3 regions of the Mesorhizobium sp. WSM4898 genome follow, and region 3 is predicted to be linked to each of the others. Evidence: predicted binding sites of a transcription regulator. Region 3 holds the regulator's gene; each other region holds the start of a gene.
What was found. The regulator LexA, encoded in region 3, represses DNA repair genes until DNA is damaged. The targets are predictions, from matches to a motif close to TGTTCNNNNTGTGTTCNG.

Region 1 (10,460 bases), on a different contig from region 3:
ACGGAGCGGCTGTGCAGTTGGAGCGGGCTGAAGGAAGACTGGCGGGTCGAAACGGCGATGTTTGTCACGGTGAGGTCCCTGGTTGAGTTGAAATTATAGATAATTCCTGCAATCGATCTATTATCGAATCCACATTTTTGCGGAGATAGCAAGCGCTGCCTTGCGGAGGCAGATCGCAGGAGCAATGAGGCTCAGCCATTCACCGGGCATTGGGGCACCCAAACCGACATTTGACTGCTACGGAGCGCAGAAAGGCAGCTGTGTCTGCGTTCTCGCGCTAGCCGACGATGGCGAAGCCGTCGCGAGTCCTGCCGGAAGCGGTCTTGACCGGTTTCTGCCCGATCCATTGCACATGCCGGCCGAGCGTGGCGGCAGCCGATTCCGTGTTGCCTTGCCTCAGCGCGCTCAGGATCGCGCGGTGATCCTGATCGGTGCGGGTCTCCCATTCGGAGCGCCAGGCGGCGAACAGGAAACGCGCGCTTGCGGCATGCAGGTCATCGATGGTGGAAAGCAGGCGCGGCATGTTGCAGGGCGTCAAGATCAAGCGGTGGAAGGTGCGATTGGCCTCCTCCCAGGAGCGGACATCGCGGGATTTGTCGCCCGCCTTGGTCGCCTCCTCGGCGCGGTCGAGGATCGCCGGCGTCAGATGCGGCGCGGCGTGGCGCAGCGCCAGCACTTCGAGCGCCGCGCGCATCTCGGCCACTTCCCTGACCTCGCCGAGATCGAAAGCGGCCACACGCACGCCGCGGCGCGGCTCGCTGATCGCCAAACCCTGCGCCTCGAGGCGGCGGAAGGCCTCGCGCACCGGCACGTGGCTGGTGCCGAATTCCTCGGCGACATGATCCTGGCGCAGCCGCGATCCGGGCTCGATAGCGCCCGAAATGATGCGGTCCGCCAGTTCCTTGCTGATGCGGACGGCGATCGTGTCCTCTGTGGTGGCCATGTTTTATAGATAATTTGCTGAGCTGCCGTTTGTCGAGACGGCCAGAGCGGAATCACAGGCGCCCGCCCGGCGGACGCCAGGCGATGCCAAGGAGAACTGACAGGCGCTCAGTTGACGCGGCTGATGCAGAAATCGATGACGTCGATCAGCGCCGATTTCTGCGGCGTCGCCTCCAGCGGCGCGAGCGCGTCGCGGGCGATCTCGCCGAAGTGACGGGCGCGGCCAATCGTGTCGGCGATGGCGCCATGGCGGGTCATCAGACCGATCGCCTTTTCGAGCCCGGCATCGTCGGCGACATTTTCCTCGATGGCGCGCTTCCAGAAGGTGCGCTCGGCCTTGGTGCCCCGCCGATAGGCGAGGATCACCGGCAGCGTCACCTTGCCCTCGCGGAAATCGTCGCCGACATTCTTGCCGAGATCCTTGCTGGAGCCGCCATAGTCCAGCGCGTCGTCTATGAGCTGGAAGGCAAGGCCGAGATTCATGCCATAGGATCGCAGCGCCGCCCGGTCGGTGCGGGAAGCGAGCGCGATCACCGGACCGACCTCGGCGGCGGCCGAGAACAGGGCGGCGGTCTTGGCCTTGATGACGGCGAAGTGCTCGTCCTCGGTGGTCTCCAGATTCTTGGCAGCCGCAAGCTGCATCACCTCGCCCTCGGCGATGATGGAGGCGGCGCTCGACAGGATGTCGAGAGCCTCCAGCGAGCCGACTTCGACCATCATGCGAAAAGCCTGGCCGAGCAGGAAGTCGCCGACCAGCACGCTCGCCTGGTTGCCCCAGATCATGCGCGCCGTCTTCTTGCCGCGGCGAAGCGCGCTCTCGTCGACGACGTCATCGTGGAGCAGCGTCGCGGTGTGCATGAATTCGACTGCGGTGGCGAGCTTGACGTGCCCCTCGCCCGCATAGCCGAACATCTGGGCGGCGGCGAGCGTCAGCATCGGCCGCAGCCGCTTGCCGCCGGACGAGATCAGGTGGTTGGCGACCTCCGGGATCATCTCGACGTCGGAGCCGGCCTTCGACAGGATCAGCTCGTTGACCCGTCCCATGTCGGCTGCCGTCAGGTCGATGAGATCCTGGATGGAAGCAGGTTCCCGCTTGCCTTCGATATTCAGAACGACACCCACCACGATCACTCCCGTCTCATTGACGCGCCCGACAACACCCTGGTCCCGGTGGGACTCTAGGTCGGCACAACCGCGCACGGCAAGAGGCGAATTGGCGCGGTTTGGCTGGCGCTGGGCGGCCCCGGCGTTTACATGAGCGCCGCAACCTGCGATTTTCATTCCATGATCGAGCTTGTCCGCACCAACGACGCCGTCCTCATCTCCTTCGTCGAATCGCTCATGCGCGACGCCGGCATCGCCTGCTTCGTCGCCGACCAGAACATGAGCGTGCTCGACGGATCGATTGGCATCCTGCCCAGGCGCGTCATGGTCGATGCCGAGAAAGCCGATGCCGCACGGCGCATCCTGAAGGATGCCGGCATCGAGAACGAGATCCGCCGGCAATAATGGCAGCATCAACCGCCCTCGCCCCGGACACGCCGGCCCACACGGTCGACGCCTTCCATCGCGGGCGCTTCTGGCTGGTGCAGCCGCGACAAGGCCACCGTGCCGGCATGGACGCCATGATGCTGGCCGCTGCCGTCCCATCCGGCTTTTCCGGCCGGCTCGCCGATTTCGGCGCGGGCGCCGGTGCGGCGACGCTCGCCGTGCTGTCGCGCTGCCCTTTGGCACACGCGGTTCTGGTCGAGCGTTCCGCGGAGATGGCGGCCTTTGCCGCGGCCACGCTTGCCCACCCCGGGAACGCGCATCTCGGCGACCGCGCCTCGGTGCTTAAGGCCGACGTCACGCTTGCGGGACGGGCACGGCACGGAGCCGGACTTGCCGACAATTCGTTCGACTTCGTCGTCATGAACCCGCCCTTCAACGCGGCGCAAGACCGCGCCACGCCGGACGCGCTGCGCAGAGAAGCGCATGTCACGGAGGACGGCCTGTTCGAGCGCTGGATCAGAAGTGCGGCCGCCGTCGTCAAGCCGCGCGGCGGACTGGCGGCGATTGCGCGGCCGGAGCAGCTTGTCGCCATCCTGGATGCGATGGAAGGCCGCTTCGGCGATGCCGAGATGCTCTGCGTGCACCCGCGCCCAGACGCGGCGGCGATCCGCATCGTCGTCAGGGCGGTGCTCGGCGCGCGCGGAAAACTGTCGATCCGGCCTCCGCTCACCTTGCACGGCGCATCCGGCAACGAGCCGACGGAGCGGACCGAAATGATCAACAACGGGCTGGCGTCGCTGTTCGGCGATTGATCAGAGGCCGGCGATGCGGCATTGCCGTTGCGCGGCGAATTCCTACATGCCCGGGAGCAAGGATGAGGTCTGACCTTGCTCTAGCATCTCTTGTGGAGACAAGCTTTCGTGAAACGCTTCTTCAACCGCCTGCTGCCGAAATCCTGGCGCTCGACAGTCGTCACCATTCCGGTCATCAGGCTGCATGGCACGATCATGCCCGGCGGCGGCCAGTTACGGCCAAGCCTGTCGCTCGCCTCGACGGCCGGGCTCATCGAGAAAGCGTTCGGCTTCGACGCGCCGGCGGTTGCGATTTCGATCAACTCGCCGGGCGGCTCGCCGGTGCAGTCGCGGCTGATCTTCAAGCGCATCCGCGACCTGGCGGCAGAGAAGGATAGACGAGTGCTCGTCTTCGTCGAGGATGTGGCGGCCTCCGGCGGCTACATGATCGCAATCGCCGGCGACGAGATCTTCGCCGACCCTTCCTCGATCGTTGGCTCGATCGGCGTCGTCTCCGCCTCCTTCGGCTTCCCCGAGCTGATGAAGAAGATCGGCATCGAGCGGCGCGTCCACACCGCGGGCCAGAACAAGGCCGTGCTCGACCCCTTCAAGCCGGAAAAGAGGGAAGACGTCGAGCGGCTGAAAGCCTTGCAGCTCGAAGTGCACGAGACCTTCATCGATCTCGTCAAGGAACGGCGCGGCACCAAGCTCAAGGACGACCCGGATCTGTTCACCGGACTGTTCTGGACCGCCAAGAAGGGTCTCGAGCTCGGCCTCGTCGATGCGCTGGGCGACATGCGCAGCGTGCTCAAGACCCGTTTCGGCGAAAAGACGCAGCTCAGGCTGATCACCGCGCCGCGCGGGCTTTTCGGCCGTTTCGGCTTGTTCGGATCGCGTTTTTCGGCGCCGGACATCGCCGCGGCCGCGGCCAGCGGCGTCATCGATGCGGCGGAAGAGCGCGCGCTGTGGGCGCGCTTCGGGCTTTGAAAAAGCCATGATTGCGTCTAGCATGGCCGCTTGACCGACCCATCCGGCCGGCCTTGCCGCGAGAAACGCGGGAGGAGTTGTGAGATGCCGCAGATCATTTTCTTCGTTGTCGTCGGCGCCGCCGCCTATTTCGGTTATCGCGCTTTCGTACGCGAGGCCGAGCGCGTGACGGCCAAGATCCGGCGCACCGAGAAGCAGGCGGCCAACGGCACGATGGGAACGCTGGTCAAGGATCCGAAGACCGGCGAGTACCGTCTGGCCAAGGACTGAACACCATCTCGCCAGCAGCCGACATTCTGGAGGCCGAGGCCAAGTCCCGGACATGGCTTGCGCCTGCCAAGATCAACCTCGCGCTGCACGTCACCGGACGGCGCGCCGACGGTTATCACCTAGTCGACAGCCTTGCCGTGTTCACGCGCTTCGGCGACCGGCTCGAGATCGAGCTGGCGCAAGACGATGCGTTCTCGGCGTCTGGTCCCTTCGCCGCCGGCGTGCCAATCGATGGCGACAATCTGGTACTCAAAGCGCGCGACGCGTTGCGGCGGGAAGCCGGCGCGCAACAGGCGCCACCAGTCGCCATCCGGCTGGAAAAGAACCTGCCGGTCGCTTCCGGCGTCGGCGGCGGCTCGAGCGACGCGGCGGCGGCGCTCAACGGCCTTTCGCGCCTCTGGGAGCTCGACATCGGGGAGGCGGGGCTGGCGCGGATCGGGCTGACGCTCGGCGCCGATCTCCCGATGTGCCTCAAGGCAAGGCCGCTAATTGCGCGCGGCATCGGCGATGAACTGTCGCCGCTGACGGAGTTTCCGGCGCTTGCGCTGGTCCTCGTCAACCCGGGCGTCGCCGTTTCGACACCCGAAGTATTCAAGGCGCTTTCCGGACCTGACAATGCGGCATTGCCGCCGCTGCCCGGCCGGCTCGATTTTCACGGCATACGCAATTGGCTGGACACGACGCGGAACGATCTCGAACCTGCCGCTCGCGCCATCCAACCGGCGATTGGCGATGCGCTCAAGGCGCTGAAAAAAGCGGGAGCCGCCTTTGCCCGCATGTCGGGCTCCGGCGCTACCTGCTTCGGCCTGTTCGAGACTGGCAATGTCGCCAAGCGCGCGGCGATCGACATCCGCCGCCGCCATCCCGGTTGGTTCGTGGCCGCGACGCGCAGCATGGAGACCGACTGATGGCCAACGAAAGCCGCCCCTTCATCCCGGTGCGCATCGCGGTGCTGACCGTTTCCGACACGCGCAGCCTGGCCGAGGACAAATCCGGGCAGATATTGGCCGACCGCATCGCAGAGGCTGGCCATATACTGGTGGCTCGCGACATCGTCACCGACGACCGCGAGAAGATCCGCGAAAAAGTGCTCGCCTGGTCGAGGGATGAAACGGTGGACGTCGTTATCACCACGGGTGGCACCGGCTTCACCGGCCGCGACGTAACGCCGGAAGCGCTGGAGCCGATTTTCGAAAAGCGCATGGACGGCTTTTCGGGAGTCTTCCACCGGATTTCCTATGACAAGATCGGCACATCGACGATCCAGAGCCGGGCGACCGGCGGCGTCGTCAACGCCACCTTTATCTTCGTGCTGCCGGGCTCGCCCGGCGCGTGCAAGGATGCTTGGGACGGCATCATCAAGGCGCAGCTCGACTACCGGCACATGCCCTGCAACTTCGTCGAGATCATGCCGCGGCTGGACGAGCACCTCAGGCGCGGCGGCAAGCCGGAGTAGCGGCCCCGTCCGGCTCAGCGGATGACCGGCTCGCCGTGGAAGCGGCGGCGCGACGGCCGCGAGACGCCGAAGCCGATTTCCATCATCAGCCGCGGCGTATGCGTCGGCACCGTTCCCATATGGAAGCCGAACGGATCCTCGACGAAGCCGAGGCCCGCCTCGCCCGTCAGCGTCGCAGCGCTTTCCGGACCGTAGACGTCCAGCACGTCTTCCGCGGGGTGGCCGACCAGAAGCGTGAGCTGGTGCTTGAGCGCGCGGCGCCTGTGGCTGCCGCGGACATAGACATGCGGGCCGGTGCCGGCGTCGACCGGCACCAGATAGAAGAAGAATTTCAGCATCCGCCAATCGTCGAGATCGAAATGGTATTTGCCGAGCGAGGCGAGATTCTTGTCGGCATCCGAGGCCTTGCCGGTCGGAAAGCTCCACCACACGCGCGTCGTGATCAGTTTCGCCTGGCCGCCGAGATAGTGCTGCGCGACCTCGAGGAGCAGCGGATCCCGCTGGATGGCAAGCGCCGCCGGGCAATCGAGAATGCGTTCGAAATAATGCCCGCTGAGCAGCGAGCGGCCGAAACGCTTCTCCGCCTCGGCATGGTCGCCCGGCATGAATTCGAGACGGCGGTCGAAATTGCCGAAACAGGGCGTGCGTTGCGCAAAAACGGCGATCTCCTCATGGATCGCCGACGGCAGCGTGAACCCCGAAAACAGTCCATCGGAGCGAAGCGCCGCGACCACCGCCTCGCGATCGACGCCGGCAAACATCGTCTCTCCCGCATTGTCGAGCGGGCGAACGCGTCTGGCGCCTAGCCAGTGCATGCGGCGCCCCGGCATGGTGCGCGCCAGCACGAACATCGGCAGCCAGGCCGGATTTTCGCGTAGATCTTTCAGATAGGTCGGGATGCGCACGGCGATGCGCCTGAACAGGCTGCCATTACGAGCGATCGCCTCCAGGCTGGCCGCGCCTGAATTGTCTGGAGTACCAAGGTTCATCGGGTTCCTCGTATGCATGGCGTCCGACGAAGCGCCAGCCGTCTGCCGCTTCATCGTCACCCAATCCCGATTGTCCCGCTTCAAGCAGATGCTAATCCACTGCAGGTTTTTGTGCAATGCACAATAGAATGGGCCGGCAAAGTTCGCGGCCTTTTTCTCTCTTTTCGCCTTCTGGAGAGAAGGAGGGCATGCGCTCACTTCGGCGGCGCCACCCAGATTTCGGCAATCAGCCTTCTGGTGGCGAGGCCGCGCGCCAGGGCTTCGGCGCTGCGGGCGCTTTTCGCCAGCACCGTGGCCTGGCGCTTGCTGATGACAAGCCCTTCCTCCAGAGCCCGGTTGCCCGAAAAAACCCGGACCAGAAACGGCGTGCGATTGCCGCGGGCGCGTGAAAAACGCGCCGGCATCGTCTGCCTCGCCGCGTGAGCGACGACGTCGTCGATCCAGCCTTCGGCGAGCCGGGCGCCGGGTTCCAGAAGCAGGAGCCAGTCGCCCTTGGCCTGGCCGATGCCTGTTGCGATGCCGCCGGCGACGAGGTGGCAGCCGGCATGCTCGGCGACGCGATGCGTCTGGTCGGTCGAGCCGGTGTCGCAGACGATGACGTCGCGCACCACGCCCTCGACCGCGCCGCCGATCAGCGAGGCCAGCGTGCGGGCAAGGCCTTCTTCGTCGTTCCTGGTTTCGATGAGGACGCTGAGCATTTTAGCCGAATAGCGGAAAGCGCGGCGCTGCGCCAGATGCGCGTTCTGAACGAAAAAGTTCTTGCTTTGTTCTCATTGGCAAAATAGGAATAGTTTCATGAACAGAGCGATTCGACAGCCTGCCGACAGTCCCTGGGAGAGGGCGAAAATGGAACAGATCGTGCGCGCCGACATTGCCGCTTTCGGAGCAGGCAGAGCCGAGATGGCAAATGCAATGATAGAACAGAGCGGCATGCGCGTGCGGCCGGACCGCAATCGCGGACGCTCCGCGGGCATCAATCCGTCCGGCCGCTTCGAGCCGGTCAGCCGGCATGTGTTCGACGATGGCTGGAACTCGCTGGAGGAACTGCCGCCGTTCAAGACGGAGGTGCAGGTCGAGAAGCCGCGCACCATCATCACGCGCAACGAGTCGCCGGACATTTCCTTCGATCGTTCGATCAATCCCTATCGCGGCTGCGAGCATGGCTGCGTCTACTGCTTTGCCAGGCCGACGCATTCCTTCATGGGCCTGTCGCCGGGGCTCGATTTCGAATCCAAGCTCTTTGCCAAGCCCGATGCGGCGCGAATGCTGGACAGGGAATTGTCGAAGCCCGGCTACCAGCCGCGCACCATCGCCATCGGCACCAACACCGATCCGTATCAGCCGATCGAAAAGCAATACCGCATCATGCGCGAGATCCTGGAGGTGCTGGAGGCGCGTGGCCATCCGGTCGGCATCGTCACCAAGTCGGCACTGGTGACGCGCGATATCGACATCCTGTCGCGCATGGCCGAGCGCGGGCTCGCCAAGGTGGCGCTGTCGGTGACGACGCTCGACCGCATGCTGGCGAGAACCATGGAGCCGCGCGCCTCGACGCCGACAAAGCGGCTGGAAGCGATAAGGCAGCTTTCGGATGCCGGCGTCCCCGCCTCGGTGATGGTGGCGCCGATCATTCCCGGCCTCACCGATCCGGAGATGGAGCGCATCCTCGATTCGGCGCGCGCCGCCGGCGCCAGAGAGGCAGGCTATGTCGTGCTGCGTCTGCCGCTCGAGGTGGCGCCGATCTTCAAGGACTGGCTCTTGCGCCATTATCCGGATCGCTACCGGCATGTGATGTCGCTGATCCGCTCGATGCGCGACGGCAAGGACTACGATTCGGAATGGGGCAAGCGCATGAAGGGCGCCGGACCCTATGCGTGGCAGATCGGCCGGCGCTTCGAGATCGCCGCCAAGCGGCTCGGCCTCAATGCCGAGCGGCGGCAGCTTCGGACCGACCAATTCGTCGCAGGCTCCGGCGTCGGCGAGCAGTTGATGCTGCTGTGAAGACAATGCCGGCCGCGAAGGCCGGCGCCAAGGCAACTCGGGAGGCAGAGTTTTGCGCCCGGATTGCGATTCCGCTAACCCTCTGTTTTGATGTAACTTCGTACGGAAAGCCCGCTACGCACTTTTGCTGGAATTGCTCAAGAATCCCGTCCGGCCCAGTCCCCCGGCCGTGAGACGGTGCCCTCCCGGTCCGACGCCCCATCCGACCCGGAGGGACTTGCGGAGAATCGGAGCCGATGCGAACCTCGCCGCACCATGGCTCGCGCGCGTTCCGATTCTCCGCTTCTCTTCGAAATGGTCGAGAAGCCCGACTTCTCGATTGAAACGAAAGCGATGGCCGAGGGGCTGTGGCCGGTAGCGGGGATGGACGAGGCGGGCCGCGGGCCGCTTGCCGGTCCGGTGGTGGCGGCGGCCGTGGTGCTCAACCCGGCCAACATTCCCGAAGGGCTCGACGATTCCAAGCGCCTCACCCATCTGCAGCGCGAGGCGCTGTTCCTCAAAATCCTGGGCTCGGCGCTCAGCGTCTCGATGGCCTCGATCAGCGCCGAAGGCATCGACAACAGCAACATTCTGAAAGCCAGCCTGGAAGCCATGCGCCGCGCCGCCGCCGGACTGTCGCTGCCGCCCAAACTGGCGCTGGCGGACGGCCGCGACGTGCCGCCAGGGCTCACCTGCGAGGGACGCGCGCTGATCAAGGGCGACCAGCGCTCGCAATCTATCGCCGCCGCCTCGATCATCGCCAAGGTGATGCGCGACCGCATGATGTGCGGCTGCGGCGGCCATCATGAGCATTACGGGTTCGAAATGCATATGGGCTACGCGACGGTCCGCCACCGGACCGCGATCGAGGCGCATGGCCCGGTGGCGCGACTGCATAGGGCGTCGTTCGCACCGTTCCGGTTTGGCGGCGTCGAGGTGGCGGAAGCGGAAGAGAGCTTCGAGGGAATAGATTAATCTTCCCCGTCGGGGGGGGGAAATGGCCGGCTGGCGGAGAGGGTCGTCGCGCGTGAAGCACCGACGCCCTCTTTAGTCGCACAAGGCGTCGAGCTCTACGCGCAACGATCCTCTCTGTCGGCTTCGGCGAAAGCTCCCCCTCAAGGGCCCCTCAAGGGGGAAGATTGTTCGCGCCCAAAACAAAAAAGCCGCCGGGTTGCCCAGGCGGCTTCATGTCAGCAACGGCAGAGCCGCTCAGTTCAGCTTGGCCTTCACGTCCTGCAGCGCCGACTTGAACAAATCGGCGCCGGCCTTGGCGTCGACCTTGGCGGCAAGCAGCGCACGGGCGGCCTCGACGGCGATGTCGACGGCGCTGGCACGCACCTCGCCGATCGCTTCGCGCTCGGCCTGGCTGATCTTCTGCTCGGCAAGCGCCGTGCGCCGGGCGACGTAGTCCTCGGTCTTCTTATGCGCCTCGGAAGCAAGGAGCTCGGCCTCGCGCTTGGCGGCGGCGACGATGTCGGCGGCCTCCTTCTCGGCTTCCTTGCGCTTCTGCTGGTATTGGCCGAGCAGCTGCTGGGCCTCTTCGCGCAGGCGGCG
Region 2 (10,460 bases), on a different contig from region 3:
CTTGCCGTCGCTCTTAAGCGCCCAGAGCAGCGTCACCAGCCCGGCCGGCGCCGGCTTGATCAGCGCCGGCACGAAGACGTGGTAGGCACCGAAGCGCACGCCAAGACGCCGCAGGGCCGCCCGGCCTTCCTGGTCGAGCGACTTCATTTCCTCGGCGATGTCGCGGCGGTTGATGAGGCCGAAATGCTCGACGAGCTGGAAGGCGATGCCGCGCGCGATGCCGGTGAGCTGCTCGGCGTTCTTCAAATCGACCAGCGGCTTCAAGAGCGACTCGATCTGGAAATTGACGAAACGCTCGGCGCGCGCCGCGACCTTGTCGCGGGCAGGGCCGGTGAGCTGCTCGTCGGCAAGCAGCACAAGGCGCGGCTTCAAGGCCTCGTCGCCGCCAACCAGGGTGCCGATCGGCGCACCGATCCAGCGCAGGACACCGTCCGAGCCCAATGCCAGATCGCCGTTGGCGCAGGCGGCGAAGCGCTCGGCGCGCGCCTCGAACTCAGCCGCGAGCGCCTTCTGGGCAGCGGTGCGCACCGCCTTGGCGTCCTCGCCGCCGGCGCTCTGGTCGGCGGTGAAGCGGAATCCCTGCAGCTCGCCGACGTGATGGCCTTCGACGAGCACGGTTCCGGTTGGGCTGATTTCAGCTTCAGGCATGGTATTTTCTCTAAGGCGCCGCATGAGGACGGAAGTCCTGCGGTCTACGAAGCGTTTCGTCAACCGCTCATGCAGCGCATCCGACAATCTGTCTTCGATTTCGCGCGTCTTTTCCTGCCAGTGTAGCTGATCGGCCAGCCAGCCCGGTCGGTTGGAGACGAAGGTCCAGGTGCGGATCTGGGCGATCCGGTGCGACAGCGTGTCGATATCACCATCCGTGGTGTCGGCCCGCCGCACCTGCTCGGCCATGTAATTCTCATCGACATGGCCATGGCGTGCAAGGTCCATATAGATCGAGGCGATGAGGTCGGCATGCTGGGCGGGCGCGATCTTGCGGTAGTCCGGCAGCGCGCAGGCCTCCCACAGCAGCGCCACGCGCTCCCTGCCGGTGGCAAGCGTCCTGATGTCGGCGTCGCGCGACAAATGTTCCAGCGCCTGAGCGTCGACCGCCGGCAATGCCCGGGTCAGCCCTTCGACCGGCGCGTTGGTCTCGATCGAGCGTTTCAGGGCATCGAGGCTGGCAAAATCGAAATCGGCGGTGCGCCACTGCAGCACCTTCACCGGGTCGAAATCGTGCCCCTCGATCTTCTTGACCAGATCCTCGTCGAACGGATCGACCTGGCCGGTGACGCCGAAGGTGCCGTCGCGCAGGTGTCGGCCGGCACGCCCCGCGATCTGGCCTAGCTCGGCGGCGGTCAGGTTGCGGTATTGGTAGCCGTCGAACTTGCGGTTCTGGGCGAAGGCGACGTGCTCGAGGTCGAGGTTCAGGCCCATGCCGATGGCATCGGTGGCGACCAGATAGTCGACGTCGCCCGACTGGAAGATCTCCACCTGGGCATTGCGGGTGCGGGGACTGAGCGCGCCGAGAACGACGGCAGCACCGCCCTGCTGGCGGCGGATCAATTCGGCGATGGCATAGACCTCGTCGGCGGAGAAGGCGACGATCGCCGTGCGCCGCGGCAGGCGGGTGAGCTTCTTCGAGCCGGCGTAGGCAAGATGCGACAGCCGCGGCCGCGTCACCACCGAGACGCCCTTCAGCAGGCGTTGCAGGATGCCGTGCATGGTGGCGGCGCCCAGAAGCAGCGTCTCCTGGCGGCCGCGCAGATGCAGGATGCGGTGGGTGAAGATGTGGCCGCGTTCGAGGTCGCCGGCGAGCTGCACCTCGTCGATGGCGACGAAGGCGGCATCGGTCTCTCGCGGCATCGCTTCCACGGTGCAGACGGAATATCTCGCGCTCGCCGGCACGATCTTCTCTTCGCCGGTGATCAGCGCCACCTTGCTGGCGCCGACCTTCTCGCAGACGCGCGTATAGACCTCGCGGGCAAGGAGCCTCAGCGGCAGACCGATGATGCCGGTGTCGTGCGACACCATGCGCTCGATGGCGAGATGGGTCTTGCCGGTGTTAGTGGGGCCGAGCACGGCCGTTACGTCGCGGCCGGAAAGGATCAGCGGCTGGGAGGGTTTCGGCTGGATATTCATCGGCTCGGAAATGAGGCTTTCTGCCGCTTGTTGTCGGGGACGCGGCGGTGCCGCCGCGTGTGACAGGGCACACATAGGGATTTCAGACGCGAAGCGAAAGCGGAATGTTCCCATCAAGAGATGGCGCGACGACAGGCAAGGTCAAAATCCGCGGCCGATTAACCGTTGGAACGAGTCTGGAACGAATCGGCGACGAATCACTGACTCGCTCTGATTCAGGTTTTGTTCACGGCTATATGTGGATTTTTTGACCATGAGTCTCACCACATGCTGAATCTGTGAACTGGCCCGTTTCGTGCTTGGCTCGCGCTGGTTCCGGAGCGTCGTTAACCTTTGCGGGGGAGCGACCGCGACGGACTCGAGCGCGGCCGCCAACATTGTGAAATGGTTGATCTTTCCTAACCGGCGTTAATCTTCTTCGCGCCTATTTCCGGCGCGGCGCGTTAACTTCTCGGCCAAAGCCGGAACGAATCGGCGACGAATCAGCGATCTGCAAAACTTCCTGTTTTGTTCACCCCTAGATATGGTGTTGTCCAAAGCTTGTGCACCGAAAATCCACAGCTTGTGAACCGGGTTTCCCACAGGGCGCGGGGAGGCTGTTAACTTTTGCGTGCCAAATTGAGGCATGCCCACCCGGTGCTGCCGGAGCGCAGACAAAAACAGGCGGCCCGTTTGCGGCGGGCCGCCTGCCATCGGTGTCAGAAGAGTTCAGCCGAACAAGATCTCAGGCGAAATACTGGCCGCCATTGGCGCTTATGGTCGAGCCGGTGATGAAGCCTGCGTCTTCGGAGGCGAGGAAGACAACGCAGCGCGCAATCTCCTCCGGCTCGCCGAGACGGCCGACCGGGATCTGAGCGATGATCGATTCCCGCACTTTTTCCGGCACGGCCATGACCATGTCGGTGGCGATGTAGCCGGGGCAAACAACGTTGACGGTGATGCCGGCGCGGGCGCCTTCCTGGGCAAGCGCCTTGGTGAAGCCGATATCGCCGGCTTTCGAGGCCGAATAATTGACCTGGCCCATCTGGCCTTTCTGGCCGTTGATCGAGGAGATGGTGATGACGCGGCCGAACTTCCTATCGCGCATGCCGTTCCATAGCGGATGCGTCATGTTGAAGACGCCGGAAAGGTTGGTGTCGATGACCTCCTTCCACTGCTCGCGGGTCATCTTGTGGAACATGGTGTCGCGGGTGATGCCGGCATTGTTGACCAGCACCGAGACCGGACCGAGATCAGCCTCGACTTGGGCGATGCCGGCGGCGCAAGCGTCATAATCGGCGACCGACCATTTGTAGACGGGGATGCCGGTCTCGGCCTTGAATTTCTGGGCCGCCTCGTCATTGCCGGCATAGTTCGCGGCGACCGAATAGCCGGCATTCTTCAGGGCCACCGATATCGCCGCACCGATGCCGCGCGATCCGCCCGTGACGATTGCTACCTTGCTCATGCATTTCCTCCCTTTGGTCGGAAGAGCGAATAGGGAGTGGCGAATAGCGAGTAGGGATCGATAGCCCGTCGTGCAACGCCATTTCCCCCTATTCGCTACTCCCCATTCGCTATTCGCTCAGTTCGCCATTCGCTCAGTTCAAGGCTTCCACACACATCGCAACGCCCATGCCGCCGCCGATGCAAAGCGTCGCGAGGCCCTTCTTTGCGCCGCGGCGGCGCATCTCGTAGACCAGCGTGTTGAACACGCGGGCGCCCGAGGCGCCGATCGGATGGCCGATGGCGATGGCGCCGCCATTGACGTTGACGATCGAGGGATCCCAGCCCATGCCCTTGTTGACGGCGCAGGCCTGCGCGGCGAAGGCCTCGTTGGCCTCGACGAGATCGAGGTCCTTGGCCGACCAGCCGGCCTTCTCCAGCGCCCGCTTCGAGGCCGGGATCGGGCCGGTGCCCATGATCGCCGGGTCGACGCCGGCGGTCGCCCAGGAGGCGATGCGGACCAGTGGGGTGATGCCGCGCCTGGCAGCCTCGGCCTCGCTCATCAGCAGCGCGCCGGCGGCTCCGTCATTGATGCCCGAAGCATTGGCGGCGGTGACGGTGCCGTCCTTGTCGAAGGCCGGCTTCAGCTTGGTCATGGCATCCAGCGTAGCGCCGTGGCGGATGTATTCGTCCTGGTCGACGATGGTGTCGCCCTTCTTGCCCTTGATGGTGACGGCGACGATCTCGTCCTTGAACTTACCGGCCTTCTGCGCCGCCTCGGCCTTGTTTTGCGAGGCCAGCGCGAACTCGTCCTGGACTTCGCGGGTGATCTGGAACTGACGAGCGACGTTCTCGGCGGTGTTGCCCATATGGTAGCCGTTGAAGGCATCCCATAGGCCGTCCTTGATCATGGTATCGATCATCTTGTAGTCGCCCATCTTGACGCCGGCGCGCAGGTGCTGGGCGTGCGGCGACAGCGACATCGATTCCTGGCCGCCGGCGACGATCACCTTGGCGTCGCCGGTGGCGATCTGCTGCATGCCGAGCGCAATGGCCCTCAAGCCCGAGCCGCAAACCTGGTTGAGGCCCCAAGCAGTCGTCTCCTTGGGCAGACCGGCATTGATGGAAGCCTGGCGGGCCGGGTTCTGGCCCTGAGCGGCGGTCAGCACCTGACCGAGGATGACTTCGTCCACCTCCGCCGGGTCGACCTTGGCACGCGCGAGCAATTCCTTGATGACGACCGCGCCGAGCTCGTGCGCGGGCGTGGCGGCGAAACTGCCGTTGAAGGAGCCGACTGCTGTGCGGGCTGCGCTGGCGACGACGATTGAATTGGAAGCGGACATTTTCTTCTCCAGGCTTCGAGGTGTCGTTAGGCTATCCTTGGAGACTTTCTTGCCCGTTCAAGCACCTGAGTCAAACCGGAAATCGGCATGGCCGCCATGCGCGGCAAGCAAGTCGAGCGCTTATCGTGACGGCGTGGCCATCGCGCTGCAGCACAATTTGGCCCGCCCTTTCGGCATTAATTGATGCCGCACTGCACAAACCGCTTGGAATTGTGACGCTTTTGCGCATATCCTCGACAAATGGCGCAATCGTTACCGGCCGCTTACTGTGAACGCGCCGGTATCCTGGGGAGGATACGGATGGCCGCAAAAGACGACCCGATCGTCATCAAGAAGTACGCCAACCGCCGGCTCTACAACACCGGCACCAGCACCTATGTGACGCTCGAAGATCTGGCCGAGATGGTCAAGAAGGGCGAAGAATTCACCGTGCAGGACGCCAAGACCGGCGACGACATCACGCATCCGGTGCTGACCCAGATCATCTTCGAGCTGGAGAACAAGGACGGGCAGAACATGCTGCCGATCCCGTTTCTGCGCCAGCTGATCTCCTTCTACGGCGACCAGATGCAGATGATCGTGCCGAGCTTCCTCGAACAGTCGATGATCGCCTTCTCCAAGGAGCAGGAGCGTTTCCGCGAGCAGCTGAAGGGCGCCTTCGGCAAGACGCCGATCGACATGATGAAGACGCCGATGAAGGCGCTGGAGGAACAGACGCGGCGCAACGTCGAGATGTTCCAGAACGCGATGCGCATGTTCACGCCGTTCCCGTCCGGCGGCCCCAATTCCGCTGCGCCCGCCGAGCCGCCGAAGAAGGACGAGAAATCCGACGACCTGCAGGAATTGAAGGCGCAGATCGCCGCCATGCAGCGCAAGCTCGACACCATGTCGTGATGGCTAGCCGTCAGGTGTTCCTGCAGGGCCGTCATAGCGGGCTCGCGGCCTGATCGGCCTGTTGCTCGTCACCTGCTCGATGGCATGCGCCGTCCAGCCGATGCTGCGACCGAGCGCGAACAGGCGAAAGGGCGCGTCGGCGGGGAGATTGAGGCTGCGCGTCAGCGCGGCCAGCGCGAAGTCGACATTCGGGCGCATGCCGGTCGCGGCAAGGACGGCGTCGCGCAGATGAAGCAGATCGTCAGCGATGTCGAGGTCGGGCAGCAGAGCCTCGGCGCGCGGATCGCCTTCGGGATAGAGCTGATGGCCGAAGCCGGGCAGCGGCCGGTCGTGGGCCAGCCAGCGCGCGATCGTCTCGTCCGGCCCGAGCCGCTCGGCATCCTCGACCAGCGCGATGGCCGCGGCGCCGGCGCCGCCATGACGCGGGCCGGTAAGGGCAGCGAGCCCGGCAAGCAGGCAGGCCACGATCGGCGCGCCGGTCGAAGCGGCGACGCGTGCGGCGAAGGTCGAGGCGTTGAGCTCGTGATCGGCCAAAAGCACCAGCGCCTTGCGGATGAGATCGGCACCGGCAGCGTCGACCGACCAGCCGCGCGCCAACCTTTCATGCACCGGCTCCGCCCCCGGGCTTGCACCGAGTGACGTTGCGAGCACGCTGGTGGCGCTGGCGCCATCCTGCTGCAGCATGCCCGGCCTGCGGCCGAGCGAAGGCCGGCCAGCCGCGGCAAGCGCCGACAATCTTGCAAAGGCCGTCGGGGTGCCGCTCTCGCGAACGATCGAAGGCGTCAGCGATGCGAAGGATATCGCGGCGCCGGATGCCCAAAGCAGGCTTGCTGCCTCCTCCAGCGTCGCTGTCGCGGCAAGCGCAACGGCATCCTTGCCGCGATAAACGAGGCGGCCGTGCAGCACGGTCGAGATGGCAGTGGTGATCGCTGGCTCGCCCCAGGCGATGGCGCTTTCGGCGATCGCCTGGGGGCTGCGCCCGCGCGCCCGACGGGTGGCGAGCGCGGCTATGTCGTCGGCTCGATACTGGCTGCGGCGCGGATCGGCCCCGTCGGGCCGCATGCCGATGCGGCCGCGGCTGACATAGGCGTAAAGGGTCTGCGGCCGGACCTTGAGCCGCGCCAGCGCTTCCTCCCGCGTCAGCCATTCGGACAAGTTCGCACCGCCTCATATTGATTCAGTTGATCAAGATTGATGCGTTGATTGTAGAGCATTAACTGCAGTGCACAAAGGGTCAAGGAGACAGTCATGGCAAATGGGCTCGATGATGTTGTGGCGGCGGAGACGGTTCTTTCCGATGTCGACGGCGCGGGCGGCCATCTCACCATCCGAGGCCATTCGTTGACGGAACTCGCCGGGCACTGGCGCTACGGCCAGGTGGTCCGCCTCTTGTTCGACGGGTTCTTTGACGAGCTTCCCGGCGACGACGAGTTGGAGAAGGCGATCGGCAATGCGCGTGTCGAGGTTTGCGAACGGCTGCAGCCGATGCTCGCTGAACTTCCAGCGCTCGATGTCTACAGCGGCATGCGCACCGGCATCGCTCTTCTGCCCGACGGCGACTCGCTTGCCGACGCGCTCCGGCTGATCGCGGCGCCGGCGGTGCTAACGCCGGCCCTGCTGCGGCTCGGACGCGGCGAGAAGCCTGTTCCTCCGGACGCACGCGCCGATCATGCCAACGACATGCTGCGAATGCTCTCCGGTACGGCCTCGCCGGCGCTTGCCAAGGCGCTCGATACGTATCTGGTGACGGTCTGCGACCATGGGCTCAATGCCTCGACCTTCGCAACGCGGGTGGTGGCGTCGACGCAGGCGGGCTTGACCTCGGCGATCCTGGCCGGGCTCGGCGCGCTCAAAGGCCCGCTGCATGGCGGCGCGCCGGGGCCGGTGATCGAGATGCTCGACGCGATCGAGGCGAGCGGCGACGCGGCCGCCTGGCTGCGAAACGAGATCGCGCGCGGCGAGCGCATCATGGGCTTCGGCCATCGCATCTACCGCGTGCGCGACCCACGTGCCGACGTGCTGAAAGCCGTCGTGCGGCGGCTAGGCACACGTTATGAGACCGGCAGCCGGCTGGCCTTCGCCGAGACGGTGGAACAGGCGGCACTCGACGTGCTCAGGGTCGCCAAGCCGCAACGCTCGATCCAGACCAATGTCGAATTCTATACCGCGCTCCTGCTCGAAGCCGCGGGCTTCCCGAAGGAGGCGTTCTCCAACGTCTTTGCCGCCGGCCGCGTCGCCGGCTGGATTGCGCATGCGCGCGAGCAGCAGGCGACCGGACGCCTGATCCGGCCGCAGTCGCGCTATGTCGGGCCGGCGCCCGATCTCGTCGCCTGACGCCGCGAGCAAACCCCAATGCAATACTCCGCGTCCGGCAGCGGACAGTTTTTTCATGAGCGAAATTTCACCCGATCACGCTTGTGTGCTCGTGTTCTTGCCTTGGTCCGTCCTTATATGCTGCGCTGCAACATAGGCTGACGGCAGCGGTCCCGCTCCAATGACGCAGGGGCAGGCCGGCACATCGAGACAAGGAACGCCATGGCGAAGAACGGCAAGGCGGGGGACAAGAAGAAGATCAACATCGCGCTTCAGGGCGGCGGTTCGCACGGCGCCTTCTCCTGGGGCGTGCTCGATCGTCTGCTCGAAGACGGGCGGCTTGAGATCGCTGCCGTGTCCGGCACCAGCGCCGGCGCGATGAATGCGGTGGCGCTGGCCGACGGCTTCGTGCGCGGCGGCGTCGAGGGCGCGCGCACAAAGCTCGATGATTTCTGGCGTGCTGTGGCCTCGAAGGGGCGGTTCAGCCCGGTGCAACGCATGCCGTGGGACGTGGTCTGGGGGAACTGGTCGATCGAGAACACGCCCGGCTATTTCTTCTTCGACACCATGTCGCGGGTCTTCTCGCCTTACGTCGCCAATCCGCTCGGCCTCAACCCGCTGCGCGATGTGGTCGAGAAGGAGATCGACTTCGGCAACGTGCACGCCTGCAAGTCGATGGAGCTCTTCATTTCGGCGACCAATGTCGAGACCGGGCAGCTGCGCGTCTTCTCGGATGGCGAGATCGACATCGACACGGTGATGGCGTCGGCCTGCCTGCCGCAATTGTTCCGCGCCGTCGAGATCAAGGGCGTGCCCTATTGGGATGGCGGCTATGGCGGCAATCCGGCGCTCTATCCGTTCTTCAAGACTGCGGCGGCCGAGGACGTGCTGCTCGTGCAGATCAACCCGGTGGTGCGCGAAGGCACGCCGAAGAGCGCCAACGAGATCCAGAACCGCATCGACGAGATCACCTTCAATGCCGGGCTGCTGCGCGAATTCCGCTCGATCGCCTTCGTCAAGGAACTGATCGCGGCGGGACGGCTGCCGCATGGCGAATACCGCGACATCCGCATGCACCGCATCGATGCCGACGAGGCTTTCAAGGATCTGTCGGCCTCGTCCAAGGTCAACGCCGAATGGGCCTTCCTCGCCTATCTGCGCGACCTTGGCCGCAGTGCGGCCAGCGACTGGCTGGAGGAGAACTACGACGCGGTCGGCAGCCGAGCGACGCTCGACCTCTCGGGCGAGCTCGACGACGGCTTCAAGCCGATGCGCGGCCCGGCCCCGGGCCGGCGGGTCAAGGAATTCCTCGCCGCGCGCATCAAGCCAGAGTCAGCGCGCCGGCGAGCCTAGTTGCCCAACCCTCTCGCACGTTTCAGCAGGCGCTGAGGTTTCCCTTGCGGAACCGCCGATATGCTGGATTCACCTCCGTCGCGCGAGTAGTTTACCTCGGCGTAAACCGGAGGTAGCGATGCTGCAGACCAGACAGAACTCTCTCGGGGTCAAGTTTGAGGCGCAGTGCAGGGCCTTCGAGAAGGACCCCTTTCCTGGCCTCGCAGTGCGCAAGGATCGGCTGAAGCGGCTGCTGGCGCTGACCGAAAAGCATGAAGCCGAGATCTGCACGGCGATCGACAGCGATTTCACTGGACGGGCGGCGCAGGAAACGCGGCTTGCGGAACTGTTCGTCGTTCGCGCCGGCATCAAGCACGCCATCCGGCATCTGCGCGGCTGGATGCGCGAGCGCCGCGTCGCCACCAGCCTGCCGTTCCTGCCGGGGCGCAACCGCCTTCTGCCGCAGCCGCTCGGGGTCGTCGGCATCGTCTCGCCCTGGAACTATCCGTTCCAGCTTGCCATCGCGCCGGCGACTGCCGCTCTAGCCGCCGGCAACCGGGTGCTGCTCAAGCCGTCCGAGCTGACGTCGAATTTTTCAGACCTGCTTGCCCGGTTGGTCGAAGAGCATTTTTCCTCCGACGAGATGAGCGTTGTGGTCGGCGATGCCGAGGTCGGCAAGACATTCGTGTCCATGCCTTTCGATCATCTCTTGTTCACCGGCTCCACCGCTGTCGGTCGGCAGGTGGCGCTGGCCGCGGCCGCCAATCTGACGCCGGTGACGCTCGAGCTTGGCGGCAAGTCGCCGGCGATCTTCGATGCGTCGTGCGATCTCGACGCTGCGGTCGCGAGCGTCGCCTACGGCAAGCTCTTGAATGCGGGCCAGACCTGCATCGCACCCGACTATCTGATGGTCCCGCAAGGGCAAGGCGCGGCGATCGCCGCAAAACTTGCCGGCGCGATGGCGCAGCTCTATCCGCGCCTGGGCGACAATCCCGACTACACGGCGATCGTCAGCGAACGGCACCA
Region 3 (10,460 bases):
CCGACTTGGTGGGCCGCCCGGCACCTATGTCGGCCACCGGCTGACCCAGGATCCCGGCGTGCTTGGCGCCGCCAAGGCGCAGAGCTTGCCGCGGGACCTGTCGGAGGATCGCGTGAAGACGCTGCTCGTGCTGCCCGGCTCGCGCCGCGGCGAGGTGCGCCGGCTGATCGAGCCGTTCGGCAAGGCGATCTCGGTCTTGCATCAGCGCGGTCACCGCTTGCGGCTGATGCTGCCGACGGTGCCGCATGTCGCCGACCTGGTAAAGGCGTCCGTCACGCGGTGGGACGAGAAGCCAGAGATCGTCACCGATCCGGAGCGCAAATGGTTGGCTTTCGGCAAGGCCGATGCGGCTCTGATCGCCTCCGGAACAGTTTCGCTCGAGCTTGCGCTTTGCGGTGTTCCAATGGTCTCCAGCTACAAGCTCGATCCGATCGCGAGGCAGCTGCTGCAGCATCTGGTGACGACCTGGTCGGCGCTGCTGCCCAATTTGATCGCCGATCGCGCGCTGGTGCCGGAGTTCTACGATCAGTATGTCAGGCCGGAGAACCTGGCGCGTCAGCTGGAAGCCCTGTTTGCCGACACCGGCATGCGCGCGTGGCAGCGGGCAGGTTTCGCGGAAATCGCCAGGCGCATGGCGACCGACAGACCGTCGGGCGAGATTGCTGCCGAGGTGGTGCTGGGGTGCATCAAGAAAGCGAATAGGGAGTAGCGAATAGCGAATAGCGAGTACGCTGGCGCCACTCAGTGCCGCCAGTTCTTTCCCTATTCGCTACTCGCTATTTCGCTATTCGCTCAATCACCGCTTCGCAATCGGCACGTAATCGCGCTCCGTAGCGCCGGTGTAGAGCTGGCGCGGGCGGCCGATCTTCTGGTGCGGGTCTTCGATCATTTCCTTCCACTGCGCGATCCAGCCGACGGTGCGGGCGACCGCGAACAGCACGGTGAACATGGTGGTGGGGAAGCCCAGCGCCTTCAGCGTGATGCCCGAATAGAAGTCGACGTTCGGATAGAGCTTCTTCTCGATGAAATACTCGTCGGTCAGCGCGATCTTCTCCAGCTCCATCGCGATGTCGAGCAGCGGATCATCCTTGATGCCGAGCTCGCCCAGCACCTCATGCGCCGTCTTCTGCATGATCTTGGCGCGCGGATCGTAGTTCTTGTAGACGCGATGGCCGAAGCCCATCAGGCGGAACGGGTCGTTCTTGTCCTTGGCGCGGGCGATGAATTCCGGGATGTGATCGACATGGCCGATCTCGCCCAGCATGTTGAGGGCCGCCTCGTTGGCGCCGCCATGCGCGGGGCCCCAGAGGCAAGCAATGCCGGCCGCGATGCAGGCGAACGGATTGGCGCCCGAAGAGCCGGCGAGACGAACCGTCGAAGTCGACGCGTTCTGCTCGTGATCGGCGTGCAGGATGAAGATGCGCTCCATGGCGCGCGCCAGCACCGGATTGATCTTGTACTCCTCACACGGCACGGCAAAGCACATGTGCAGGAAGTTGGCGGCGAAATTCAGCTCGTTCTTCGGGTAAATGAAGGGCTGGCCGATGTGGTATTTATAGGCCATCGCCGCGATCGTCGGCATCTTGGCGATCAGCCGCATGGAGGCGACCATGCGCTGGTATGGGTCCGAGATGTCGGTAGAGTCGTGGTAGAAGGCCGACAGCGCGCCGACCACGCCGCACATGACGGCCATCGGATGGGCGTCGCGGCGGAAGCCGGTGAAGAAGCGCGACATCTGCTCATGCACCATGGTGTGGCGCGTAACGCGATAGTCGAAGTCGTCCTTCTGCGCCTTGGTCGGCAATTCGCCGTAGAGCAGTAGATAGCAGACCTCGAGGAAGTCGCCGTGCTCGGCGAGCTGGTCGATCGGGTAGCCGCGATGCAGCAGGATGCCGGCGTCGCCGTCGATGAAGGTGATCGCCGACTCGCAGCTTGCCGTCGAGGTGAAACCGGGATCGTAGGTGAAGGCCCCGGTGGTGCTGTACAGCGCGCCGATGTCGATCACGTCGGGCCCGGTCGAGCCGCTTCGCACCTTGAATTCATGCGTCTTGCCGGCGAACTCGAGCCTTGCGGTCGACTCACGCGCCTTGCCGCCCGATTCCAGTTTTGTCGCAGCTTCGCTCATTGCAAACTCCTTTATGTTTTCTCATGCCGGCAAGGCAATTCCTGCAAACGACACGTCGAAATCACCGGAATGCGCGAACTTGCCACCGCATTTTAGGAGGTGCGTGCCAGATTGGGCCAAGGCCTAATGTTGCACTGCGAAACACACCTTTCAATGCCAATCTTCTTGGGCCAGTTCGCTCCTAATCGATTTGATCCGCAACCCGCGCCAGGCTCTCCTCACGGCCGAGCACGGCGAGTACATCGAACACGCCGGGCGAGGTGCTGCGGCCGGTGAGCGCGGCTCTCAGCGGTTGGGCCACGGCGCCGAGCTTATGGCCGCCGGCCTGCGCAAAGTCGCGAATAGCGGCTTCCGCGGTTGCGGCGCTCCATTCGCTGGAGATCGCGGCGAGCGCGGCATGGGTACCGCGCAAAATGGCGCGGGCGTCGCTGCCAAGCAACCCCGCAGCCCTTTCGTCGAGCTGCAAGGGCCGCTCGGCGAACAGGAAGCCGGCTCCATCGACGAGCTCGACCAACGTCTTTGCCCGCTCCTTGAGGCCCGGCATGGCAGCAAGCAGCTGTGCCTGGCGCCTGTCGTCGAGCTTGGCCGCAAGCGCCGGGCCACCCTCGAGATAGGGCAGGGTGGCTACGAGAATATCAAATAGCGCCTTGTCGTCCATCTTGCGCATATGGACGCCGTTCAGCGCCTCGAGCTTGGCGAAGTCGAACCGGGCGGCGCCCTTGTTGACGTCGGCGATGTCGAACCAGGAGATCATATCCTTGATCGACATCACCTCGTCGTCGCCGTGGCTCCAGCCGAGCCTGGCCAGATAGTTGAGCAGGGCCTCCGGCAGATAGCCCATGGCGCGATAAGCCTCGACGCCGAGCGCGCCGTGGCGCTTCGACAGCTTGGCGCCGTCGGCACCATGGATCAGCGGGATGTGCGACATCGACGGCACGGTCCAGCCCATGGCGTTGTAGATTACGGTCTGGCGCGCGGCGTTGGTCAGGTGATCGTCGCCGCGGATGATGTGGGTGACGCCCATATCGTGATCGTCGACGACGACGGCATGCATGTAGGTCGGGTTGCCGTCCGAGCGCAGGATGATGAAGTCGTCGAGGTCCTTGTTCGGGAATCGCACCTCGCCCTGTACGCGGTCGTGCACGACGGTCTCTCCTTCGGTCGGCGCCTTGATGCGGATGGCGCCCTTGACGCCGGGAGGCGCCTCGGAGGGGTCGCGGTCGCGCCACTGGCCATTGTAGCGCGGCGGCAGCCCGTTGGCCCGCGCCGCCTCGCGCATCGCCTCCAGCTCGGCAGGCGTCTCATAGCTGTAATAGGCCTTGCCCAGCCGTACGAGCTCCTCTGCCACCTCACGGTGGCGCGGCGCTCGCTCGAACTGCGACACGGCCTCGCCGTCCCATGAGAGGCCGAGCCAGGTCAGCCCGTCCAGGATAGCGGCTGTCGCCGCTTCGGTGGAGCGCTCGCGGTCAGTGTCCTCGATGCGCAGCAGCATCGTGCCGCCCGTGTGCCTGGCGTAGAGCCAGTTGAACAGCGCCGTGCGCGCCCCGCCGATGTGCAGATAGCCGGTGGGCGAGGGGGCAAAGCGGGTGACGACCTTGTCGGACATGGAACTCTCGGAAGAAGCTCTGAAGCGGGCATGATTGCGCGGACTTTCGCGCGGTGGGCGTTCATGTAGCATAGGAGGTCTGGGGCGCAAGGGGCAGACCCGATGGCTGGACGTGGCCGGGGTGCGGAGGATGGCGAGAAGACGACGGCTGGCGTGAGCGAGCGCCTGCTGTTTGCCGACACCGTGCCTGCTGAGGCAGTACCGGTTTGGGTTCCCGTGCCGCGTCCGGCCACCGAGATTTCGGACGGCGACGCCGTCGTGAAGCCGCCTCCGCCGGCAGCGATCGACTTGATCCGCAGGCGGTTCCGCCGTGCCTCGTTTTCCGCGATTCGCCGGGGTGTGGCCGAGGCAGCCTCCACCGAGCTCGACCGCGGCATCGGCTTCCTCCTGGTGCCGGTGTTCCTGGCCGCCGGCGTGATACTCTATTATTCCTTGAGCGCCGAGCCGGATCTTTACAGACCGCTGGCGGCGGTGGCGCTGATGGCTCTATGCGCGGCGGTTTCGCGTCCCTGGCTGAAGACACACCTGGTCTTTATGGCGGCGCTGTTTTGCGCGCTGGGCTTCGTCGCCGCGAAGGTCGAGACCTGGCGCGCCGCTACACCGATGCTCGGCTCCGAAATCCAGACGCGGCTGACAGGCCGCGTCGTCATCGCCGAGGAAATGGCCAATGGCCGCGTCAGGCTGACCATCGATCTCCTCTCGACCGCGCATCCAAAGCTGCGCTACGCACCGGATCGCGTCAGGCTCTCGGCACGCAGGATCCCGGCCGGCATGAAGGCCGGATCGCTGGTGACGGGTTACGCGCGGCTCCTGCCGCCGACCGGGCCGGTCCGTCCCGAAAGCTATGATTTTTCCTTCGACAGCTATTTTTCCGGCATCGGCGGCAGCGGATTTTTCCTCGGCGACCCGAAACTCATTCCGCCAACCGACCCGATCGCTCAGACGAGCATCGCCTCGGCCATCGAGAACACGCGCGAAAACATTGCCGACCACATCAGAAGCACCGTCGGCGGACCCGAAGGCGAAATTGCCGCCGCACTGATCGTCGGCGTGCGCGCCGGCATTCCGGAGGACATCAACGAGGCGATGCGGCGGACCGGCATCTATCACATCATCTCGATTTCGGGCCTGCACATGGCGCTGGTCGCCGGCACGGTCATGCTTCTGCTGCGCGGCGCCTTTGCGCTGTTCCCGGATTTTTCGTCACGCCGGCCGGTGAAGAAATATGCCGCGGCAATCGCGCTTATGTCGATCGCCGCCTATCTCGTCATCTCCGGCGTGGTGGTCGCCGCCGAGCGAAGCTTCATCATGCTGGCCGTCATGCTGATCGCCGTGCTTTTCGACCGCGCCGCGCTGACGATGCGCAACTTGGCGATCTCGGCCATCGCCGTCATCCTGGTGTCGCCGCATGAAGTGGTTGGCCCGAGCTTTCAGATGTCGTTCGCGGCAACCGCCGCCCTTGTCGGCGCCTATGCCGGCTGGTCCGACTACCGCGCCGGCAAGGTGAGAGCGCCGCCGGAAAAGCGTTCGTTCCTGCGGTTCATGTCGCACAAACTGGCAGTCGGAGCAGGTGGCGCCGCAATGACGTCGATCATTGCCGGAAGTGCCACGGCGCTGTTTGCCATCTGGCATTTCCAGCGCGTCTCGCCGCTCAGCCTGCTGGCCAATCTCGCGATCATGCCGATCGTCACGATCGTGATGTTTCTCGCCGTCGCCAGCGCGGTCATGATGCCGTTCGGCTTCGACGGGCCCTTCCTCTATTTGATGGGCAAGGGCCTAGCGGCGATGATCGCGATCTCGGCGTGGATTTCGGAGTGGTCGCCGGTCGATGCCGTGGGCCTGATCTCGATCCATTCGGTGCTGCTGGCGACGATCGCGCTCGTCATCGCCACGATGGCGACTACGTGGCTCAGGCTGGCCGCAATTCCTTTCGCTGCCGCGGCCGTCATGATCATCCCGCAGGTGCGCACGCCGGACCTGCTGATCTCGGAGGACGCGCATCTGGTGGCGATGCCGATCGGCGGCGGCGAACTCGCCATCAATCGTGCCCGCTCGAACGAGTTCACCACCGATAACTGGAAACGCGCGCTCAAGGCCGAAACGATCGTGCCGCCGGAGACATTCGCCAAGGGCACACTGGACTTGGCCGATCCCGTCGACCTGCCGCCTGGATCGCCCTTTTACTGCACGGGCGACCTCTGCATTGGCCGGCATCCATCGGGCGCGATCGTCGCGCTCGCCGAGAACCGCGAAGCAGCCCGGCCTGCCTGCGACTTCGCAGACCTCATCGTCATCAACGACGCCACGGCCTACAATCCCTGCCGCGATCCACGTATTCTCGTCGTCACCAAGCGGCAGCTCGCGCGCGACGGCAGCGGCGCTGTCTTCTTCGATCCGCAATCGGCGACGGCGCGAGCAACCATTCAATACGCCGTCGAAAAACCGTACCGCCCTTGGCACGAACAGCGGCGATACTCGCGTGAGGCGAGGGGGTTGGCGCCTTACAAGAAGCCCGAGAAGCCGGAAGCCAAGCCGCAGCCCCTCAGTAGCGGCGGATGAGCCCGACGAGCTTGCCCTGAACCTTCACGCGATCGGGACCGAAGATGCGCGTCTCATAGGCCGGATTGGCAGCCTCGAGCGCGATGGAGGCGCCCTTGCGGCGGAAGCGCTTCAGCGTCGCCTCCTCGTCATCGACCAGCGCCACGACGATCTCCCCGGGGCTCGCAGTGCTGGCGTTGCGGATGATGACCGTGTCGCCGTCGAAGATGCCGGCCTCGATCATCGAATCGCCTTTGACCTCGAGCGCGTAGTGCTCGCCGCCCGCGATCATGTCCGGCGGCACTGTGATCGAATGCGTCTGGTGCTGGATGGCGTCGATCGGCACGCCGGCGGCAATGCGACCCATCACCGGGATGGAGACGGCTGAAACGGCGTCGTCGTCATTGCTGGGCGTCGGCGTGCGGGCGGGCGCCGCGGGTTTGATCTGGCGGCCGAGATTGCCTTGGCCGCCCTGGATGACGCTCGGCGAGAACTTCTTCGCCGCATTGAGGCCGGGCGCGATCGAGTCAGGTAGGCGCAGCACTTCAAGGGCACGCGCCCGGTTCGGAAGCCGGCGAATGAAACCGCGCTCCTCCAGCGCCGTGATCAGGCGGTGGATGCCCGATTTCGAGGCAAGGTCGAGCGCTTCCTTCATCTCATCGAAAGACGGCGGAATGCCGCTTTCCTTGAGCCGTTCATGGATGAACATCAGCAGTTCATGTTGTTTGCGCGTCAGCATGGCGGCCCCCATGGGTTCTGAAACCAGAATCAGAAAAACAAACCCAGAACAAACACTATCTGTTCCAGTTGTGTTCCGCAACCGTTTAAAGTTTAGTGAATGTGTTGACGTTTTGTTCAGCGTAACATCAGAACGCTGCATTCCTCGCCGGCTTCAGCCGCCGGTGCGAAGGGTTGGCGCACGATCAGGCCATTGGCATCGGCGAGCATCCTCAACATCGAGGAATCCTGGATGCCGAACGGTGTTGCGATCAACCCCCCCGCATCTTCGCGGACCACGGCGCGCACATAGTCCTGCCTGAGATCGTTGGCGTGCATTGCGACGCCTAACCGGGCCGTGCGGATTTCCTGACGGCAGGACCGGCCGCCCAGCCGCGCCAGAAGCGGCTTCAGGAACAGCTGCGAGCAGACCAGGCTTGCGACCGGATTGCCGGGCAGGCCGATGCAGCGAATGTCGCCGAGCCGGCCAAACATCAGCGGCTTGCCGGGACGCATGGCGATCTTCCAGAAGTCGAGCTGCATGCCTTCGCCGGTCAGCACGTCATGGATCAAGTCGTGGTCGCCGACGGAGGCGCCGCCAAGCGTGACGATGACGTCGGCGCCGGCCTTGACCGCCTTCTTGACCAGGGCCGCGATCGCGTCCTTGCGGTCGGCGGCAATGCCGAGGTCGAGCGCGCGCGCGCCGACCGACTGGGCCGTAGCTGTGACGCCACAGGCATTCGACGAGATGATCTGGTCGGGGCCGAGCGCGCTGCCCGGCGGCAGCAATTCATCGCCGGTGGCGATGATGGCGAGCAGCGGCTGCCGCACCACGTTGAGACTCGGATGGTTGGCCGATGCCGCCAGCGAAAGCGCCGCCGGATCGAGCTGGCGGCCTTTTTCGAGGAGCAGGTCGCCCTCGCAGAAGTCGAGGCCGCGGCGACGGACGTTTCGTCCCTCCACGGTCGGCTCGGTCACTTCGATGCCGCCGCCGCCGAGATCGCGGACATTCTCCTGGATAACGATGGTATCGGCGCCTTCGGGGAGCGGCGCGCCGGTGAAGATGCGCACGGCCTCGCCCTTGCCGACAGAGCCGGTGAAGCCACGCCCGGCGGGCGCCATGCCGATCACGGAGAGCCGCGCCGGCGCCGAGGCTACGTCGGCGGCCCGCACGGCATAGCCGTCCATCGCCGACGCATTGAAGGGCGGCTGGGTGCGCAGAGCCACCACGGGGTCGGCCAGCACCCGGCCGGACGCGTCGGCCAGCGGCACGCTTTCGCCTGGCAGCGCGGTCGCGCCGTCCAACAGGCGTTGGAGCGCCTCGGCGACCGGAAGCAAAGCCATGCTAAGGACCTACCTTGTAGTCGCCCGACTTGCCGCCGGCTTTCTCGACCAGCCTGATGCCGGAAATCGCCATGGCGCGGTCCGCTGCCTTGGCCATGTCGTAGATGGTGAGGCAGGCAACCGACGCCGCGGTCAGCGCCTCCATTTCGACCCCGGTCTTGCCGGTAACCCTGGCAAGCGCGGTGACCCTCAGGCCGGGAAGCGCGCGATCGGGCTCGATCTCGACGGCAACCTTGGTGAGAAGGAGGGGATGGCAAAGCGGGATGAGCTCATGCGTCTTCTTGGCCGCCATGATGCCGGCGATGCGCGCCGTGCCCAGCACGTCGCCTTTCTTGGCGTCGCCGGCCAGGATCATCTCCAGCGTTTCCGGCTGCATGGTGACATACCCTTCGGCGATGGCCGTGCGCGTCGTCTCGGCCTTGCCGCCGACATCGACCATGTTGGCTTCGCCCTTGGCGCCGAGATGCGTAAGCGCGGGCATCCTCAAACGGCCTCGGCCGGCGCCTTGCCCGTCAGCAGAAGGGCGGTCGCGGCGGCCACGTCGGCCTGCCGCATCAGGCTTTCGCCAACGAGGAAGGTGCCGATCTTGTTCTTTTCCAGCCGCCGGCAGTCCTGATGGGTGAAGATGCCGCTCTCGCTGACCAGCAGCCGGTCGTCCGGGACCATGGCGGCAAGCCGCTCGGAAACGTCGAGGCTGGTTTCGAAGGTTCTCAAATCGCGGTTGTTGATGCCGATCAGCCGCGACGAGAGGCGAAGCGCGCGTTCCATCTCCTGTTCGTCATGCACCTCGACCAGCGCGTCCATGCCGAGATCGAAGGCCGTGGCTTCCAATTCACTGGCCAAGGCGTCGTCGACGCTCGCCATGATGATGAGGATCGCGTCCGCGCCCCAGGCGCGGGCTTCATGAACCTGATACGGGTCGAAGAGGAAATCCTTGCGCAGGGCGGGCAGGCTAACGGCGGCGCGCGCTGCGGTCAGAAAGCCGGGCGCGCCCTGGAAGGACGGTGCGTCGGTCAGCACCGAAAGACAGGCAGCACCGCCTTGTTGATAGGCCCTCGCGAGCGCCGGCGGGTCGAAGTCGGCGCGGATCAAGCCCCTGGAAGGGCTGGCCTTCTTGATCTCCGCAATCAGCGCGAAGCCGCCGGCCTTCCGCTTGGCCTCAAGCGCCGCAAGGAAGCTGCGCGGGGGTTCCGCATCCTTGGCCTTCGCCTTGACCTCGGCAAGCGGCGCGCTGAGCTTTGCGGCGGCGATCTCATCGCGCTTGTAGGCTTCTATCTTGCGCAGGATATCGGACAAAATTCTAACCGTTCGAAATCTCGATGAGCTTGTCGAGCACCGCGAGCGCCCGGCCGCTGTCGATGGCCTGCGCTGCTGCCTCGGTGCCATCGCCGAGCGTCGTCGCCTTGCCGGCCACCACCAGCCCGGCGCCGGCATTCATCAGCACGGTGTCGCGATAAGCGCCGGCAGCGCCGCCCAGCATATCGCGCAATGCCTTGGCATTGTAGGCCGCTTCGCCGCCGCGCAGATCCTCTTTGTTATGCCGCTTCAGTCCGACCGCTTCCGGAGTGAGGGTAAAGGTGCGGATCTCGCCGCCGGCGAGCTCTGCGACCTGCGTCTCGCCCGTGGTGGTGATCTCGTCATAACCGTCGCCGTGCACGATCCAGGCATGATCGGTACCCAGCGCCTTCAGCGTCTCAGCCACCGGCATGATCCATTCGGGCAGGAAGACGCCAACCATCTGCCGGCCGACGCCGGCTGGATTCGACAGCGGCCCGAGCAGATTGAAGATGGTGCGCGTGCCGAGCTCGCCCCGGACAGGACCGACATGCTTCATCGCCGGATGATGCGCTGGCGCGAACATGAAGCCGACGCCGGCCTCCTGGATGCAGCGGCCGATCGTCTCCGGTGCGATGTCGACCTTGACGCCGAGGGCCATCAGCACATCCGCCGCGCCGGTCAGCGAGGACAGGCCGCGATTGCCGTGCTTGGCCACCGGAACACCCGCGGCGGCGATGACGAATGCCGATCCGGTCGAAATGTTCACCGAGTGCGAATTGTCGCCGCCGGTGCCGACGATGTCGATGGCGCCGCGCGGGGCTTCGACGCGGAGCATCTTGGCGCGCATCGTGG

Region 1: the regulator LexA is predicted to act here: its motif matches at 7,681-7,698, upstream of P9228_RS21120 (PA0069 family radical SAM protein).
Region 2: the regulator LexA is predicted to act here: its motif matches at 2,294-2,311, upstream of P9228_RS28225 (helicase-related protein).

The regions. Positions count from the first base shown of each region.
Region 1 is NZ_JARTVQ010000004.1:372,353-382,812, forward strand. Features, by position in the region: gene P9228_RS21065 (biotin transporter BioY) at 1-68, opposite strand, end outside; gene P9228_RS21070 (GntR family transcriptional regulator) at 278-943, opposite strand; gene P9228_RS21075 (polyprenyl synthetase family protein) at 1,051-2,064, opposite strand; gene P9228_RS21080 (DUF2007 domain-containing protein) at 2,227-2,451, shown strand; gene P9228_RS21085 (methyltransferase) at 2,451-3,245, shown strand; gene P9228_RS21090 (S49 family peptidase) at 3,354-4,211, shown strand; gene P9228_RS21095 (hypothetical protein) at 4,296-4,481, shown strand; gene P9228_RS21100 (4-(cytidine 5'-diphospho)-2-C-methyl-D-erythritol kinase) at 4,508-5,389, shown strand; gene moaB (molybdenum cofactor biosynthesis protein B) at 5,389-5,937, shown strand; gene P9228_RS21110 (hypothetical protein) at 5,952-6,926, opposite strand; gene P9228_RS21115 (glycosyltransferase) at 7,121-7,624, opposite strand; gene P9228_RS21120 (PA0069 family radical SAM protein) at 7,773-8,927, shown strand; gene P9228_RS21125 (ribonuclease HII) at 9,183-9,881, shown strand; gene P9228_RS21130 (F0F1 ATP synthase subunit B) at 10,116-10,460, opposite strand, start outside.
Region 2 is NZ_JARTVQ010000011.1:108,677-119,136, forward strand. Features, by position in the region: gene P9228_RS28225 (helicase-related protein) at 1-2,127, opposite strand, end outside; gene P9228_RS28230 (beta-ketoacyl-ACP reductase) at 2,852-3,574, opposite strand; gene P9228_RS28235 (acetyl-CoA C-acetyltransferase) at 3,708-4,895, opposite strand; gene phaR (polyhydroxyalkanoate synthesis repressor PhaR) at 5,196-5,789, shown strand; gene P9228_RS28245 (citrate/2-methylcitrate synthase) at 5,793-6,944, opposite strand; gene P9228_RS28250 (citrate synthase/methylcitrate synthase) at 7,038-8,123, shown strand; gene P9228_RS28255 (patatin-like phospholipase family protein) at 8,325-9,455, shown strand; gene P9228_RS28260 (coniferyl aldehyde dehydrogenase) at 9,574-10,460, shown strand, end outside.
Region 3 is NZ_JARTVQ010000003.1:373,020-383,479, forward strand. Features, by position in the region: gene lpxB (lipid-A-disaccharide synthase) at 1-709, shown strand, start outside; gene gltA (citrate synthase) at 797-2,125, opposite strand; gene gltX (glutamate--tRNA ligase) at 2,307-3,731, opposite strand; gene P9228_RS16540 (ComEC/Rec2 family competence protein) at 3,834-6,290, shown strand; gene lexA (transcriptional repressor LexA) at 6,274-7,008, opposite strand; gene glp (gephyrin-like molybdotransferase Glp) at 7,125-8,330, opposite strand; gene moaC (cyclic pyranopterin monophosphate synthase MoaC) at 8,332-8,811, opposite strand; gene trpC (indole-3-glycerol phosphate synthase TrpC) at 8,814-9,629, opposite strand; gene trpD (anthranilate phosphoribosyltransferase) at 9,631-10,460, opposite strand, start outside.